DNA from 3 places in the Staphylococcus durrellii genome. Region 2 is predicted to be linked to each of the others. Evidence: predicted binding sites of a transcription regulator. Region 2 holds the regulator's gene; each other region holds the start of a gene.
What was found. The regulator Rex, encoded in region 2, represses fermentation and respiration genes when NADH is low (regulators of the CRP and FNR family bind a similar motif). The targets are predictions, from matches to a motif close to TTGTGAAATATTTCACAA.
Positions count from the first base shown of each region.

Region 1: a site for Rex is predicted at 3,672-3,689, ahead of ISP02_RS05440 (citrate synthase). Genes of this name have one in related genera too.
Region 3: a site for Rex is predicted at 2,391-2,408, ahead of ISP02_RS05100 (L-lactate dehydrogenase). Genes of this name have one in related genera too.

Region 1 covers NZ_JADIIO010000001.1:1,117,032-1,122,828, forward strand. The annotation lists gene pfkA (6-phosphofructokinase) at 1-46, shown strand, start outside; gene pyk (pyruvate kinase) at 67-1,827, shown strand; gene ISP02_RS05435 (amino acid permease) at 2,109-3,473, opposite strand; gene ISP02_RS05440 (citrate synthase) at 3,820-4,938, shown strand; gene icd (NADP-dependent isocitrate dehydrogenase) at 4,983-5,797, shown strand, end outside.
Region 2 covers NZ_JADIIO010000001.1:840,889-846,685, reverse strand. The annotation lists gene ISP02_RS03975 (YeeE/YedE family protein) at 1-991, opposite strand, end outside; gene ISP02_RS03970 (redox-sensing transcriptional repressor Rex) at 1,212-1,853, opposite strand; gene ISP02_RS03965 (ABC-F family ATP-binding cassette domain-containing protein) at 2,009-3,937, shown strand; gene ISP02_RS03960 (MutS-related protein) at 4,286-5,797, shown strand, end outside.
Region 3 covers NZ_JADIIO010000001.1:1,038,370-1,044,166, forward strand. The annotation lists gene ISP02_RS05090 (proline dehydrogenase family protein) at 254-1,255, opposite strand; gene ISP02_RS05095 (alpha/beta fold hydrolase) at 1,488-2,315, shown strand; gene ISP02_RS05100 (L-lactate dehydrogenase) at 2,489-3,448, shown strand; gene ISP02_RS05105 (transcriptional regulator, SarA/Rot family) at 3,603-4,004, shown strand; gene ISP02_RS05110 (tRNA (mnm(5)s(2)U34)-methyltransferase) at 4,116-4,676, opposite strand; gene ISP02_RS05115 (TIGR01212 family radical SAM protein) at 4,673-5,626, opposite strand; gene ISP02_RS05120 (MDR family MFS transporter) at 5,733-5,797, shown strand, end outside.

The DNA of each region.
Region 1 (5,797 bases), 280 kb from region 2:
ATTTGATCATAATATTTACAATTTAACTAAAGAACTATCTATTTAATTACTCGGGAGGCATTTACAATGAGAAAAACAAAAATTGTATGTACGATTGGACCAGCATCAGAATCTGAAGAGATGCTAGAAAAACTAATAAAAGCTGGTATGAACGTTGCCAGATTAAACTTTTCACATGGGGACTTTGACGAACACCAAGCAAGAATTGATTCTATAAGAAAAGTTTCTGAACGTTTAGGTAAAACTGTAGCGATTTTACTTGATACTAAAGGGCCAGAAATTCGTACTCATAATATGAAAGATGGTGTCATAGAATTAGAAAAAGGTACAGAAGTTACTGTAAGCATGACTGAAGTTGAGGGCACACCTGAAAAATTCTCAGTTACTTATGATAATCTTATTAATGATGTTGACGAAGGCTCATACATCTTATTAGATGACGGTTTAATTGAATTACAAGTTAAACAAATTGATAAAGATAAAGGTGAAGTATTATGCGATGTCTTAAATACTGGAGAACTTAAAAATAAAAAAGGTGTTAATTTACCTGGAGTAAAAGTAAACTTACCTGGTATTACTGACAAAGATGCTGAAGACATTAAATTTGGTATTAGACAGGGCGTAGACTTTATCGCTGCTAGTTTCGTGCGTCGTCCAAGTGATGTTTTAGATATCCGTAAATTATTAGAAGAAAATAAAAACGAAAATATTAGTATAATACCTAAGATTGAAAACCAAGAAGGTATCGATAACATTGAAGAAATTTTAGAAGTTTCCGATGGCTTAATGGTTGCTCGTGGTGATATGGGTGTTGAAATTCCACCAGAATCAGTACCTATGGTGCAAAAGGATTTAATTAGAAAATGTAATAAATTAGGTAAACCAGTTATTACTGCAACACAAATGTTAGATTCAATGCAACGTAACCCTCGTGCGACACGTGCAGAAGCAAGTGACGTTGCCAACGCTATCTATGATGGCACAGATGCTGTTATGTTATCTGGTGAGACTGCAGCTGGTTCTTATCCAGAAGAAGCTGTAAAAACAATGAGAAATATTGCAGTCTCAGCTGAAGCTGCTCAAGATTACAAAAAATTATTATCAGACCGTACTAAATTAGTTGAAACTTCCCTAGTTAATGCTATAGGTGTGTCTGTTGCACATACAGCATTAAATTTAAATGTTAAAGCTATTGTTGCTGCTACTGAAAGTGGTTCAACGGCGCGTACGATTTCAAAATATAGACCTAAATCAGATATTATTGCAGTAACTCCAAGTGGTGAAACAGCTCGCCAATGTGCATTAGTATGGGGCGTTTATCCAGTGATTAAACAAGGCCGTAAAACAACAGATGCATTATTAAATAATGCTGTAGCAACTGCAGTTGAAACTGAAAGAGTACAAAATGGTGATTTAATTATTATCACTGCTGGCGTACCTACTGGAGAAAAAGGCACTACTAACATGATGAAATTACATCTAGTAGGCGATGAAATTGCCAGTGGACAAGGTGTAGGTCGTAATTCGGTAGTTGGTAAAATTTTAGTAGCTAATGCTGCTAACGAACTTGAAGGCGTTGATCTATCTGACAAAGTTATCGTTACTTCATCAGTAGATGAAACTTTGGTACCTTATATTGAGCAAGCATTAGGCTTAATTACAGAAGAAAATGGTATCACATCACCAAGTGCTATCGTAGGTTTAGAAAAAGGTATTCCAACAATAGTTGGTGTTGAAAATGCTACTACTGAATTACAAAGTGATAACTTAGTAACAGTAGATGCTAATCAAGGAAAAGTATTCGAAGGCTATGCTAACGTGCTTTAAATTTTTTAAATACAGTATAATATCAGAAGAGCACAATTATTTATACTCTTCTCAGAAAGCAAACAAACCTTAGGTGATATTTACCTAAGGTTTGTTTATATATTAAAAAAGTTTAGTTTAATATTGCTAGTCATTTATGTCGAATTCTAGTGGAAAAGCACTAGACGAAGATCTTAGACGAAGGCAGTGCACACGGAAGCATGTATAAAAATGCTAACAAAGGTAAAGGAATTGTCAACAGTATAAAGCCCATTCAAGGATTGAATGGGCTTTAATAAACTTTATTTTTGAGGTTTTTTAATAGCATTTTTGTATCTAAGATACATAAGTCCTAAAATAACAAGCCAAATAGGTGTAATATACACAGCTCTTCTTGTATCAACATTTACAAATAATAAACAAAATACTAAGAAGAAAAATACTAAAATAATGTACGCCATATATTTACCGCCAAATAATTTATAATTTGTATGCTTGTGATTCTCAGGATTACGTTTGTGATAATTAATATAAGCAACTGTAATCAATGCCCAAACAACTAGGAATAATACTGTAGATAGCGTAGTAACATACGTAAATACTTGAGTTGCATTTGGAATAATATAATTAAGTAATGCTGCTATTAGCAATAAAAAGGATGAGAGAATAATAGCTATGTGTGGTACACCATTTTTATTTGTACTTTTGAAAATAGGAGGTGCTTGCTCTTGATTAGATAAACCAAAAAGCATCCTACTATTTGAAAAGATACCACTATTACATGATGATGCTGCAGCAGTTAATACAACAAAATTTATAATGCCTGCAGCAAATGGTATACCGATTAGCGCGAACAATCTAACGAACGGACTCTCATCTGGGTTAACTTGTGCCCAAGGAACAATAGACATGATAACTGCTAATGAACCTACATAGAATATAATTATACGAATAGGGACGCTATTAATAGCTTTTGGGATAGTTACTTTTGGATTTTTTGTTTCTCCAGCAGTAACACCAATTAACTCGATACCTACGAACGAGAACAATGCCATTTGGAATGACATCATAAAGCCGCTTACGCCTTTAGGGAAGATACCATTATTATATAAATTAGAAAGTGATGCATGACCAAATTGTGTTTTATAGGCCATAATTATCATAATTGCACCAACGATAATTAAAGCGACAATTGTAACAATTTTAATAATTGCAAACCAAAATTCTAACTCCCCAAATAGCTTTGCACTTAATAAATTAAATGACATTAAGATCAGTACACAAAATAAAGCACTTATCCAGTTTGGTATTTGTGGAAACCAAAAACTTATGTATTTTGCCACGGCTGTAACTTCTGCCATACCCGTAATAATCCAGCATAACCAATAAGTCCAACCGGTAACGAATCCCGCGAATGGTCCTATATATTCGTTAGTTACATCGGCAAAAGATTTAAAACCAGTATTTGAAACCAGAATCTCGCCTAAACCCCTCATAAACATAAATAACATAAAACCTATGATAATGTAGGTAAGTAATATGGAAGGACCTGTTAACGCAATCGTTTGTCCTGCTCCCAAAAATAACCCAGTACCAATTGCTCCCCCGATAGCAATTAGTTGAACATGACGATTACTAAGTTCTCTCTCTAATACTTGTTTGCTCATTTGCATTTCTCCTTTGTTTATTTAGTATCAATTATGCTATCCAAATAAAAATATTACAACTATTTTTAAAATTTAATAAGTAATTTTACAGGTTTTAATTTATATTTAGTTATCGTATATGATAAAAAATTAAATTCTAAGAAAAATTGAAGTAATCTTCTATAAATATTAGAATGTAGATATAACAAACAATATTATTTGTGAATTATTTAAAGTAGTATATAGTTTAATAATTTCTTATAAGGCTAATAAGAATTATGGCTTTATATATTCACAAATCATCTTTGATTGGATATAATAGTTTTTGTAAGCCATTTCATAACGAAATAGAAAAGGGGAATTAAATATGGCAAACGTACAAAAAGGCTTAGAAGGGGTTCTAGCTGCCGAAACTAAAGTTAGTTCAATCATCGACAGTCAATTAACATATGCGGGCTATGACATAGATGATTTAGCAAATAATGCTGAATTTGAAGAAATTATCTTTTTATTATGGCATTATAGATTACCAAGTGCTGAAGAACTTAAAACTTTAAAAGAAAAACTATTAAGTTATATGGAGTTAAATCCTAGAGTGTATAGCCACTTCAAAGAATATGCTACAGATAATGTACACCCTATGACTGCTTTAAGAACTTCAGTATCTTATATTGCTCACTTTGATCCAAATGCCGAAGCTGAGAACGATACAGAAACTTTAGAGCGAGGTATTCGTATTCAAGCAAAAATTGCTTCATTAGTAACTGCTTTTGCTCGTGTAAGAGAAGATAAAGAACCGGTAAAACCGAACAAAGACTTAAATTATGCAGGCAACTTCTTGTATATGTTAAGAGGCGAATTACCTACAGACATTGAAGTAGAAGCCTTTAACAAAGCATTAGTATTGCATGCTGACCATGAATTCAATGCTTCAACATTTACAGCTAGATGTGCTGTATCATCATTATCTGACATGTATTCAGGTATCGTTGCTGCGGTTGGTTCATTAAAAGGTCCTTTACACGGCGGGGCAAACGAACGTGTTATGAGCATGTTAGCTGAAGTTAAATCAGAAGATGAAGTTGATGAATATATCGACCAAAAAATCAAAAATAAAGAAAAAATAATGGGCTTTGGACACCGCGTATATAAAGATGGCGACCCTAGAGCGAAGTTCTTAAAAGAAATGAGCAGAAAAATTACAAATGAAACTGGTCAAAGTCAATTATTTGATATTTCTGTGAAAATTGCAGACAAAATGAAAAAAGAAAAAGGTTTAATTGCGAATGTAGACTTTTATAGTGCTACAGTTTATCACAGCTTAAATATAGAACATGATTTATTCACTCCAATTTTTGCTGTAAGTAGAACTTCAGGATGGATTGCTCATATTCTAGAACAATATGAAGATAATAGAATTATGCGTCCAAGAGCACATTATGTTGGTGAAGTTAATAGAACTTATGTACCAATTGAAGAACGATAATAAAAAATAATTATTATAGACAAAATATGCGGAGGTTTTTAGAAATGGCAGTAAACAAAATAGTAAAAAACAACGACGGATTATCAGTACCAAATGAACCAACGATTCCATATATTATTGGTGATGGAATTGGACCAGACATTTGGAAAGCGGCAAGCAGAGTTATCGATGCAGCTGTAGAAAAAGCCTATAATGGCGAGAAGAAAATTGATTGGAAAGAAGTATTAGCTGGTCAGAAAGCATATGATGAAACTGGTGAATGGTTACCTAAAGAAACTTTAGAAGCTATAGATGAATACTTAATCGCAATCAAAGGTCCGTTAACTACACCTATCGGTGGCGGTATTCGTTCATTAAACGTAGCTTTACGTCAAGAATTAGACTTGTTTACTTGTTTAAGACCGGTTCGTTGGTTTAAAGGTGTACCTTCTCCTGTTAAAAGACCAGAAGAAACTGACATGGTTATTTTCCGTGAAAACACTGAAGATATTTATGCAGGTATTGAATTTAAAGAAGGATCTTCAGAAGTGAAAAAAGTCGTTGATTTCTTACAAAATGAAATGGGTGCAAAAAACATTCGTTTCCCTGAAACTTCAGGTATCGGTATTAAACCAGTATCTAAAGAAGGTACAGAACGTTTAGTACGTGCAGCAATTCAATATGCTTTAGATAACAATCGTAAATCAGTTACGTTAGTACACAAAGGTAACATTATGAAATTTACAGAAGGTGCCTTCAAACAATGGGGTTACGACGTTGCACATAACGAATTTGCTGATAAAGTATTCACTTGGCAACAATATGACCAAATAGTTGAAGAAAAAGGTAAAGATGAAGCTAATGCTGTTCAAGATAAAGC
Region 2 (5,797 bases):
ACCATGCACCTAGAATCATTGAAGCTAGAGCTATCCATCCTTGCCAAGACATTGTCGCAGTTGATACTAAACCATTACCAATTGAACAACCTCCTGCTACAGATGCACCAAATCCCATGAACGTACCTCCAAATACACTATTTCTAATTGTCTTTTTGTCCGGTAATCTCCATTTAAATTCTCTTGCACCTTTTGCTGCTATATATGAACCAAGGAATATACCTAAAACTAAAAATACGCCCCAGTCTAATAATTTAACATCTCCACTGACTAAAAATTGTACTAAATTAGCTGAAGGAGTCGTAATACCAAGTCCATCCATTCTACCTGTAGTTTCACTTACTGGCCAAGCCAACAACGCAATAATACCTACTAAAATGGCTGCTACGAAAGGATGATATTTCTTCTCAAATAAATAATAGCGTACACCTGTAAATTTACGTTTTAATGTTGGCACAGCAACTTTTGGCTTACGTAAAGTTTTCACTACGAAAAACAGTGTAATAATAACTAATAATAAAACCCAAACCCACATTGGAATACCGGTTGTTTGTGACATGCTAGCATTAACATTTGTTGGTTTGTTAATTTTATTCAATATAGGTAGTAATAAACCAAATTTAGTAACTGCTGAAGTGAACGCATATAAAGCTAAAGCTATCCAACTACCTATTAAACCTTCTCCGGCACGATACCATGTACCAGTAGCACATCCACCAGATAAAATCATTCCAACTCCAAAAATAAATGATCCAATAACCGTCCCTATTATAGGGTATGATTCTGTTGGTACTTTAACGATGCCTGTAGAAGTCAAAATAAGTAGTCCAATACTTTGTATGGATATGGCTATTAATAAGGCATAAAACATTTTATTACTCTTTTGAATATACATATCTCGGAAACCACCTGCTAAACAAAACCGTGTGCGTTGCATAACGAAGCCTAATAAAGCCCCTACGATGAGACCACTAAATACTAACCACACCAAATAAATCCCTCTTTTCCGATTAAATTAATAAGAATAATAATATTAGATTTGATCGTACTTTTCAAGACTATTTGTTTAATTGTAATAGTATTGTAATCAATTTTTTAGAATGGGTAAATTAGGTTGAAAAAATTATTGATAAATCATTACCAAATAAAAAAGCTACCTTTTTTAATGTCTAAAAGACAAAATCTCATAAGATAGCTTCAATATATTTAATTTATTTATCTCCATAATTACGCATAAAAAATAGTAATGATTGTAATTCAATACCTAAGTCTATATGATGTATTTGAACATCTGAAGGGGTATTAACTCTAGTTGGTGTAAAATTCAAAATACCTTTTACGCCAGATTGCACGAGTTGATCTGTTACTTGTTGCGCCGCATTTTCAGTAGTTGTAAGAATAACGACATCGATTTCTTCTTTTTTTAAAATGTTTTCTATATCGTTATAATGTTTTACCGTAACATTTCCAACTTTAGCACCTATAATATCCTCTCGAATATCAAAAGCCTCAGTAATTGTCATTTCATCGTGAATAGAAAAATTAAAATTCAACAATGCCTTACCTAAATTACCAACGCCCACAATGGCAATCTTAATTTCATTATTTTCATTTATTTCGTGTTTAAAAAAGTTCAACAGACTTTCTATATTATATCCGTATCCTTTTTTACCTAGTTCTCCAAAATATGAAAAATCTCGACGAATAGTTGCAGAATCTATATTTAGTCCTTCGCTAATCGTTTTAGAATTCACTCTGTCTATGCCTTTTGATTTTAAAGTATTCACAAATCTATAATATAAAGGTAAACGCTTTAATGTAGCACGAGGAATTTTATCACTTTGATGCGCCAAAATTAAGTCCCCCTATTATTACGAAAATATACAAAGCTATGAATGGAAGCAATTACTATAATATTATACATTAATAAAATATAAAAATAAACAATCGTAGTTTTATCTAACACTTATATAAGGTAAAATAGACATATTAGTGAGGTGCACAAAACATGATATTATTACAACTAAACGATATATCGAAATCTTTCGATGGTGAAGATATTTTTAATGATGTTAATGTAGAAATTAAGACTGGCGAGCGAATCGGTATTGTAGGTAGAAATGGCGCCGGAAAATCTACATTAATGAAAATCATTGCAGGTGTAGAGGGGTATGACGGCGGGCATATCTCAAAAATTAAAAATTTAAAGTTAGGTTACTTAACACAGCAAATGACCTTGAATACAACTTCTACTGTAATTCAAGAAATGTCCAAACCTTTTGAGCATATTAAAAAATTAGGCCAACAAATGAACCAAGAAACTGATTGGTTAGCGCAACATGCAGATGACTTTGATAGTGACAAATATAAAGTGCATCTTGAAAAATACGAAAGCCTATCAAATCAATTTGAACAATTAGAGGGCTATCAATACGAAAGTAAAATTAAAACTGTATTACATGGCTTGAACTTTGATGAAGCAGATTTTGACCGTCCAATAAATGATTTTAGTGGTGGCCAAAAGACGCGTTTATCATTAGCTCAAATGTTATTAAGTGAACCTGATTTACTGCTATTAGATGAGCCTACTAACCATCTCGATATGGAAACAACAGAATGGTTAGAGGGTTATTTAAACTACTTTAAAGGTGCTATTGTTATTATCAGTCACGACAGATACTTTCTAGATAAAATTGTTAATCAAATTTATGATGTGGCTTTAGGTGATGTCCAACATTACCAAGGAAACTATGCACAATTTATCGAACAACGTGACAAATATTATGCAAAACGAATGCAAGAATACGAAAAACAAAAAGCAGAGATTAAAAAACTTGAAACATTTGTCGATAAAAATATTGCTAGAGCCTCTACTTCGGGTATGGCCAAAAGTAGACGAAAGACTTTAGAAAAGATGCAAACTATAGATAAACCACTAATTGATGCTCGAAGCGCGAATATCACTTTTGACTTTGAGCGTAATACTGGTAATGATGTTTTTCATATTAAACAATTGGAAATTGGTTATGAAGAACCTATTACTGAACCTATTTCATTAGAAGTAACTAAGGGAGATCATATCGCAATTATTGGTCCAAATGGTATAGGTAAATCAACTCTTATTAAAACAATCGCCGAAAAGCAACACGCATTAGCCGGAGAAATAACAACTGGGGCCAATTTGAAGATTGGTTACTATGATCAAAAGCAAGCCGAATTTAAATCTACTAAAATGATTCTCGATTATGTATGGGATCAATATCCTACTATGAACGAGAAAGACATTAGGGCCGTTCTGGGCCGCTTCTTATTTGTACAAGAAGACGTTAAGAAAATGATTAACGATTTATCAGGTGGCGAAAAAGCAAGGCTTCAACTTGCGTTATTAATGTTAGAGCGCAATAACGTTTTAATCCTAGATGAACCTACTAACCACCTAGATATTGATTCGAAAGAAATGTTAGAACAAGCCTTACAAGATTTTGATGGTACAATTATTTTCGTCTCACATGATCGTTACTTTATTACTCAATTAGCTAATAAAATATTTGATCTAGATAGTGCAGGTGGCACTTTATATATCGGAGACTATCAGTATTACTTAGATAAAATCGCTGAAAAACATGCACTAGCTGCCCAACAAACAAACCTTGAACATACAAGTAACCAAGCGTTTGAAGCAAACAGTAATACTAATTCTTACCTCTCCCAAAAAGAACAGAAAAAAGAACAACGACAACGAGAGCGTAAAATAGCACAATATGAGAGCGATATTGAAACTTACGAAAATAAAATCGCTGAAATTGAGGAACAGTTACTAACACCAGAAATATACAACAACCCATCAAAATCAAATGAACTTGCGCTCGAAAAAGAAGAGACCGAACACAAATTAGAACATGCTATGAATAAATGGGAAAATTTACAGGAATCTTAACATATAAGTCACTTTATAAAAAATAGAGAAAATGAGTCACCTCATTTTCTCTATTTTTTTATCAACTTTTTTATTCACATCTTAACTACGTTAATAAAGGCTATCCACAAAGTTATCCTAGTTATCCACAATTAATATGTCACTATATATTTGCTACATTTTTCATTATTCCCCCTAATCCACAGCTTTTCCCATCACTTATCCACAGTTTATGCACTAATTGTTAATAAGTACGCACGTTCCCTATTGACATTCATATTATTATAAATTTCCTATAACCTTGCGTCAAAATATAATCAATGACACAATTAACCTATAGACTAGACATAAAAAAGGAGCAGTTACACCATGCCAACTATTCTTTGGCTTATACTCGCGTTAATAGTAGCTAGTATTTTATTAGTTATAATTACTGAAATTGTTAATAGCATTAAACTTAAAAATGAATTACCCACATTATGGGACAACATCAAACCGTTAGAAAAGTTTATCAGACCCAATAGCCGACATGATTATCAATATGAACTTTACAAAGACAATTATGATACAAACTTATTGATTGATGATAAAACTTGGAACGATTTAGATATGCCACAATTGTTTAGTATTATGAATTTTAACTTTACAGCAATTGGTGAAATGCGATTAGTATCTGCACTAAGACACATGAAAAAAATTAATAACGAAAAATTATTTCAAGTGTTTAATGAAAATGATGGTGTACGAAATTTTGTTGCTTATCATTTAGCTAAAATTGGTAAAACAATTTATCCAATTTTTCCAGATCAGCTTCAGCCAATAAAACGTAACTATTTTTACATGTTTTCTACATACTTGCCTTTAATAGCTATAATTATTACTTTATTAAATACTGGTTTAGGTATTATGTTACTAATATTAGTTTGTATATATAATATGGCCTTGAGTGGCATGTTAAAAAGAACTTATATAGAAGATTTAAATTCAATGTTTTATAATTCTTCCGTGGTCAATAAAGCTTATAAATTAAGTAAATCCGACGATTTACCAGACATCTCTGTAGATTTTAAACATTTTATTGTAGCGCGTCGTTTTAGTTGGCTACTGGGCAAGGCTTCTACTGACAATGACGCCTTTACGGTTATAGCATTTATTAAAATGCTTTTAATGCTCGATTATTTTCTGTTCCATTTAATTCAAGCGAGCTTTAAACGTTATGAAGACGAAGTACTAGCCTGTTATGACTATATTGCTATGTTAGATAATCATTATTCTGTTGCTTTATGGCGTAAGAGCTTAGACTCTTATTCAGTACCAAAAACAACTGAGGATAAGGTCGAATTTGACGATCTTGTTCATCCTCTTCTAAACAAAGCAGTACCAAATAGTTTAACTTTAGACTTTAATATGTTGCTTACAGGTTCTAATGCTTCCGGTAAATCAACATTTATGAAAGCTTTAGCCGTGAATTTATTATTAGCTCAAAGTGTTAATACTACTACGGCGAAGAAATTTGTCTATAAACCCGGTTTAATTTATACAGCAATGGTTAATCAAGATAGTATCACTTCTGGCGATAGCTATTTTATGAGTGAATTAAAATCAATTAATCGTCTCTTTAAAATTCCACAAAATCAAAATGTATATTGCTTTATAGATGAAATATTTAAAGGCACTAACACGACAGAACGAATCGCTGCCTCTGAATCAGTATTATCTCACCTCAATGACTCAGAGCAATTTACAATCATTGCAGCTACACATGATATAGAATTAGCAGATTTATTACAGCACAAATATCACAACTATCACTTTAATGAATCTATAAGGAATAATGAAATCCATTTTGACTTTACCATCAAGACCGGAAAAGCTGATACA
Region 3 (5,797 bases), 200 kb from region 2:
TGACACACCTCCAGGAATAGCATGTGTCTTGAAACTGAGACACGATTATGAAGGGCTTTTAGGTAGTTTCAATAGATAATGTAAGATGAGATAGGCTCAAGCCATATACACCAAAAAGTGCTAATCAATAAGAATTATTGAAATAAAAATTACCCCTAAATGAATTCTGGCTTGAATTGACTTAAGGGCATGAGTTTGGGAATTATACCCCAAATTCTTATTTAGTTAACAAGCTAGACTGAAGTAGCTTTTGTTATTTTTTGCTCAATTTGAATAATGCGACAAGTCCAGCAATTAAAGCAGTGGTAGCACCAAAGAAAATGCCTAATTTTTTCAACATTTGAGGGCTAGTGAATTCCTTATAAGCTAACACTAAGTTTTGAGGTCTTTCTGCTAATCTACGCATGAAATAACTAAACCAATCGTCACCAAAAGGTACATAAATACAGAAGTTGTATCCTTCTTTAGCAATTTTTTCAGCGAGTTCAGTTCTAAACCCGTATAACATTTGGAATTCATATTGCTCTTTATCGATATGATTATCTTTTGCGAATTGCTTTACATGATTAATAATTGCGTCATCATGTGTAGCAATCGAAGTCACATGATTACAATTTAAAAGGCGTTTTTCAATTATATCTATGTAATTTTTATCTATTTCTTCTTTAGACTGATAAGCGATAAATTCGTTTTCTTTATAAGCGCCTTTAACTAAACGTAAACGCAATTCGGGATATTTATCAATCAATGCTTCGGCTTTAAATAGGTATGCTTGGATTACTGTTCCTACGTTTTTAAATTCGCCTTTTAAGCGATCAACAGTTTGTATTACTCCAAATAGTGATTCATATTTTTCGGTATCTATATTAATGTGCATATTATTAAATTCATTTGCTTTTAATAAAATTTCTCTCAAGTTTTTATAAGCAAGATCTAAATCAAATTCCGCGCCTAATTGACTTATTTTGATTGACATATGCGCATCTAAATTATGGTCATAAACAGCGTACATCACTTCTAGAATTCGATCTTTAGCTTGAATTGCTTCCCCTTCATTAACAACATATTCACCTAAATTATCTACAGTAACAACGATTCCCTTTTCGTTAAGACGTTCTATCGTCTCTAATAACATTGGAATAGTGTTGCCGGCTACCACTTTTTTTGCACCAAACATGGGTCCTAATTTTTTCGCAGTAGCGTTTAAAAATTTACTATTAGATAAAGCAATAAAGAAATCTTTCACGATTGGCATATTCATTCCTCCTAACAATAACTCTATTCTATAATAGTGTATCATGAATTTATTTATGATGAAAACGTTCACAAATATTTTTTATACTATATATATTACATTTTACACAATATTAGCCGAATTATTTTGTACAGAGATATTATAGTTAATCTGTGATAAAAAATGGTAAATTAGACTAATTATTTGATACAATTAAGTTAATGAAATTTAACGAGAAGGAGAAGTATATAATATGTGGAAGTGGGAAACTGAAAACGAAGCTAAGGGTGTAATAGTTATTGTACATAATATGTTAGAGCATACCGGAAGATATGCTTATTTAATCACTATGCTTCGTCGTAACGGTTATCACGTAATAATGGGTGATTTACCTGGACAAGGCCAAACTTCACGTTCTAATAAAGGTCAAATAAATAACTTTGACGTATATCATGAAAACGTATTGGAATGGATTAAAATTGCAAATGAATATAAAATTCCAACATATGTTATAGGCGTCGGTTTAGGTGGATTAATTATGTTAAATCTACTTGAACGCGTGGAAGTACCTATCGAGGGATTAGCACTTATTTCTCCAATATTAGAATTTAAAAAAAGTGGCAAATCACGTAAAGATAAAATAATAGCGAATATAGGCAATGTCGCCAAAGATGCACGTTTCAAAGTAGGTATTGAAGCACGTGATTTAACTCGTAATACTGAAGTGCTTGAAGAAACATCAGATGATCAATTAATGCTAACAAAAGTTACTTATCATTGGTATAAACAAGTTGTTGAAGTGATGAAAGAAACTGTAACACATTTAACTGATATTAATAAAATACCATTATTATTAATGTATGGTACTGAAGATAAAGTAGCTGATACTGAACTTATGGACTTAATCAAAGATAAAGTTAAAACTGATGAACTTTATTTCAAAGTGTGGGAAGGTTTATATCACGAAGTCCATAATGAACCTGAAAGGGACGAAGTGATGCGCTATATATTATCATTTTTAAATAATAGTTCTAGTGCAATGGGTTTTATAATAGATGATGAAAATAACGTAAATAAATAGCAATAAATTAGATTGAACATTACTCAGACGTAGTACGAATATCTGTCAGGGTAGTGTTCAATTTTTAAACTGTAAATGTGAATTTATTCACAAATAATTGTTGTATTTTAGCAGAAAAAATGATAAGTTTATATTGTGAAAAATATCACAATATAAAAGTTAGGTGTGATCTTATGAAATATACGAAAAGTAATAAAGTAGTTCTAATCGGTGATGGTGCAGTTGGTTCTAGTTATGCTTTTGCATTAGTATCTCAAGCAATAGTAGATGAACTAGTAATTATTGATATTGATGAAGAAAGAGTCACAGGAGATATTAAAGATTTGGCGCATGCTTCCGCATTAAGTGCTAAAAGAACGAATTTAAAAGTCGGTAGTTATGAAGATTGTGCTAATGCAGATATAGTGGTTATTACTGCTGGTGCAAATCAACAACCACATGAAACAAGATTGGATTTGGTAACGAAAAACGCAGAAATATTTAAAGCAATTATAACTCAAGTAATTGAACATCGATTTTCAGGAATATTTGTCGTGGCAACTAATCCTGTAGATATTATGACTTATGTTACTAAAAAAATTTCCGGTTTCCCTAAGGAAAAAGTAATAGGTTCAGGTACGGTACTTGATAGTGCAAGGTTTAGACATGAGTTAGGGGAGTTATGTGGTATTGCGCCAACTAACATTAATGCACAAATAATCGGTGAGCATGGAGATTCTGAATTAGCTGTTTGGTCAAATGTGCAAATTGCTGGCCAGCCGCTACATCAATTTAAAGAAAACTATACATTATCAGAAAATGAATTAAAGCAGGCATTTATAAATACAAAAGAAGCTGCATATCATATTATTCGAGCAAAAGGGGCAACTTGCTATGGTATTGCAATGGCACTTACAGAAATTACAAATGCGATTTTATGTAATCAAGATACTGTGTTAACTGTTTCTAGTTATTTAGACAATGAATTTGGTTACGAGGATGTATATGCTGGTGTGCCAACACTTTTAAACAGAAATGGTGCAGTTAAAATATATGAAATTGCATTAAATAGTTTAGAAAAAAAACAATTTGAAGACTCTATAAATATTTTAAAAGAATATCAACAAAAATTAAGAAATTACTTTATTGCATAATCCTTAAATTACTTTTAAAATGTGTATAAGATTAATTTTAATAAAAAATGTAATTTTTAATAAACGTTAAGTTTTCGACTATTAAAAATATGATAAATGATTTAAAATTAATTTTACATGTTTTACTATATATTTTTTATATGGGGGAATTATTATGGGAGAGGCGTTAGACAATAAGGTTACAAATGTTTTGAATTTGAATCATATTTTAGTGGAAATTGAGAACATTTTCAAAAGCATTAGGAAAGAATACAAAATGTCTAAAGAAGAGGTTTTAATTCTACTTACGCTTTGGAAAAAAGGCTCAATGACACTAAAACAAATGGATGAACACGTTCACATCAAATCATACAAACGTACGCGTACGTATAATGATTTAGTCGAGAAAAAATGGATTATTAAAGAAAGACCTCAAAATGATGAACGTACAGTAATCATCTATTTCAATGATAAATTTGAAGATGAAAGGGAACATCTTTTAAACTTTATTACTGATGAAATTAATTCAAAAAAAGCAAGTTTTCAAGAAAGTTTAACTACTATCTTAAACTTATAGGGAATTTGGAAATTTGTAGCACTTTGCTAATGAACTTGCTAATTATGATTAAAAATCATAAAAAAAAGATTGTCTTCACGTAGTAGTGAGGACAATCTTTTTTATTTTATGTTAACGCTTTTCTATAGCACAAATGAAGGGCGGATCGTTTTGTTGATTGATGAATTGATATTGCAGCACGTGGGCAATTTGTTGATCGATTGAAGTTAAAAAATTGACTACTTTATCACTTTCAACTTTCCCTTCATCATGTCCAGGATATATAACTAAAATAATAATGCCTTCTGGAGCTAGCACCTCAAATATGCTTTCAATAGCTGATATTGTACTTTTTGGTTGTGTCACTATTTGCTTATCTCCTTTAGGAAGATAGCCTAAATTAAAAATAGCTGCGTCTATATGTCCTTTATGTGAGTCGGAGATATAACTTGTTACATTGGCATGACTATCATGAATAAGATTAACATTTGAATAGTCCTTCACTTTGTCTTCAGTAGATTTTATAGCTTGTCGCTGTATATCAAAGGCATATACAACGCCGCTTGTCACTTGTTGAGCTAAAAATAAAGTATCATGACCATTTCCACAAGTAGCATCGATAACGATACTATGTTCAGTTATATGCTCTGACAGTAATGTTTTAGCATAAGGTAAAATTCTTGTTAATTTCATACGTGATGTACACTTTCAAAGTGTTTTCCTTGATAAGAGTTTCGACGAGCAAGTTCATTATCAATTTCGTTTAATACTTCCCATTTATTAACGCTCCACATTGGACCTACCATTAAATCTATCGGACCATCGCCAGTGATTCTATGCACAATCATTTCGGGAGGCATTAATTCTAATTGGTCACATACTAAATTGGTATATTCTTCTTGTGACATAAACTCAAGCATACCTTTATCATATTGTTTAACCATAGGTGTGCCTTTTAATAGGTGAAGTAAATGAATTTTAATACCTTGCACGTCCATTTGAGCAACTTCTCTTGCTGTTTCCATCATCATGTCATAGTCTTCGCCTGGTAATCCATTAATAATATGAGTACATATATTAATATTATGTTTTCTTAATTTAGCTATGCCTTCATAATAAGTTGGCATATCGTGTGCGCGGTTAATGAGGTCTGAAGTTTCCTGGTGTACTGTTTGTAAACCTAATTCCACCCATAAATAAGTACGTTCATTTAATTCAGCTAAATATTCTACTACATCGTCCGGTAGACAGTCAGGTCTAGTGGCAATAGATAAACCGACAACGCCTTCTTCTTTTAAAGCAGCTTCATATTTCTCACGCAATACATCAACTGGTGCATGCGTATTTGTAAAGGCTTGGAAGTATGCGATGTACTGACCTTCACTCCATTTTTCATGCATTCTATCTTTAATTTGCTTAAACTGCACTTCGATTGGATCGACGCGATTACCAGCAAAATCACCACTGCCAGCGGCTGAACAAAATGTACATCCACCATGTGCGACAGTGCCATCTCTATTTGGGCAGTCAAAGCCACCATCTATAGCGACTTTAAATATTTTTTGGCCAAATTTATTTTTTAAGTGGTAATTCCATGTGTGATATCTTTTATCTTCGAATGCATAAGGGAAAAAATGACCCATTTAACATTTTCCTTTCTAAAATCATTATAGTTAAAGATTTTAACATATTTTGTGTTATATTGTTTACTGTAGTTTTAGAAAAAATATAAGTAGAGGGGCTTTTGGTATGAATATGCCTAAATCAGTATGGTGGTTAGTGATTGGTATGGCATTAAACATAACTGGTTCAAG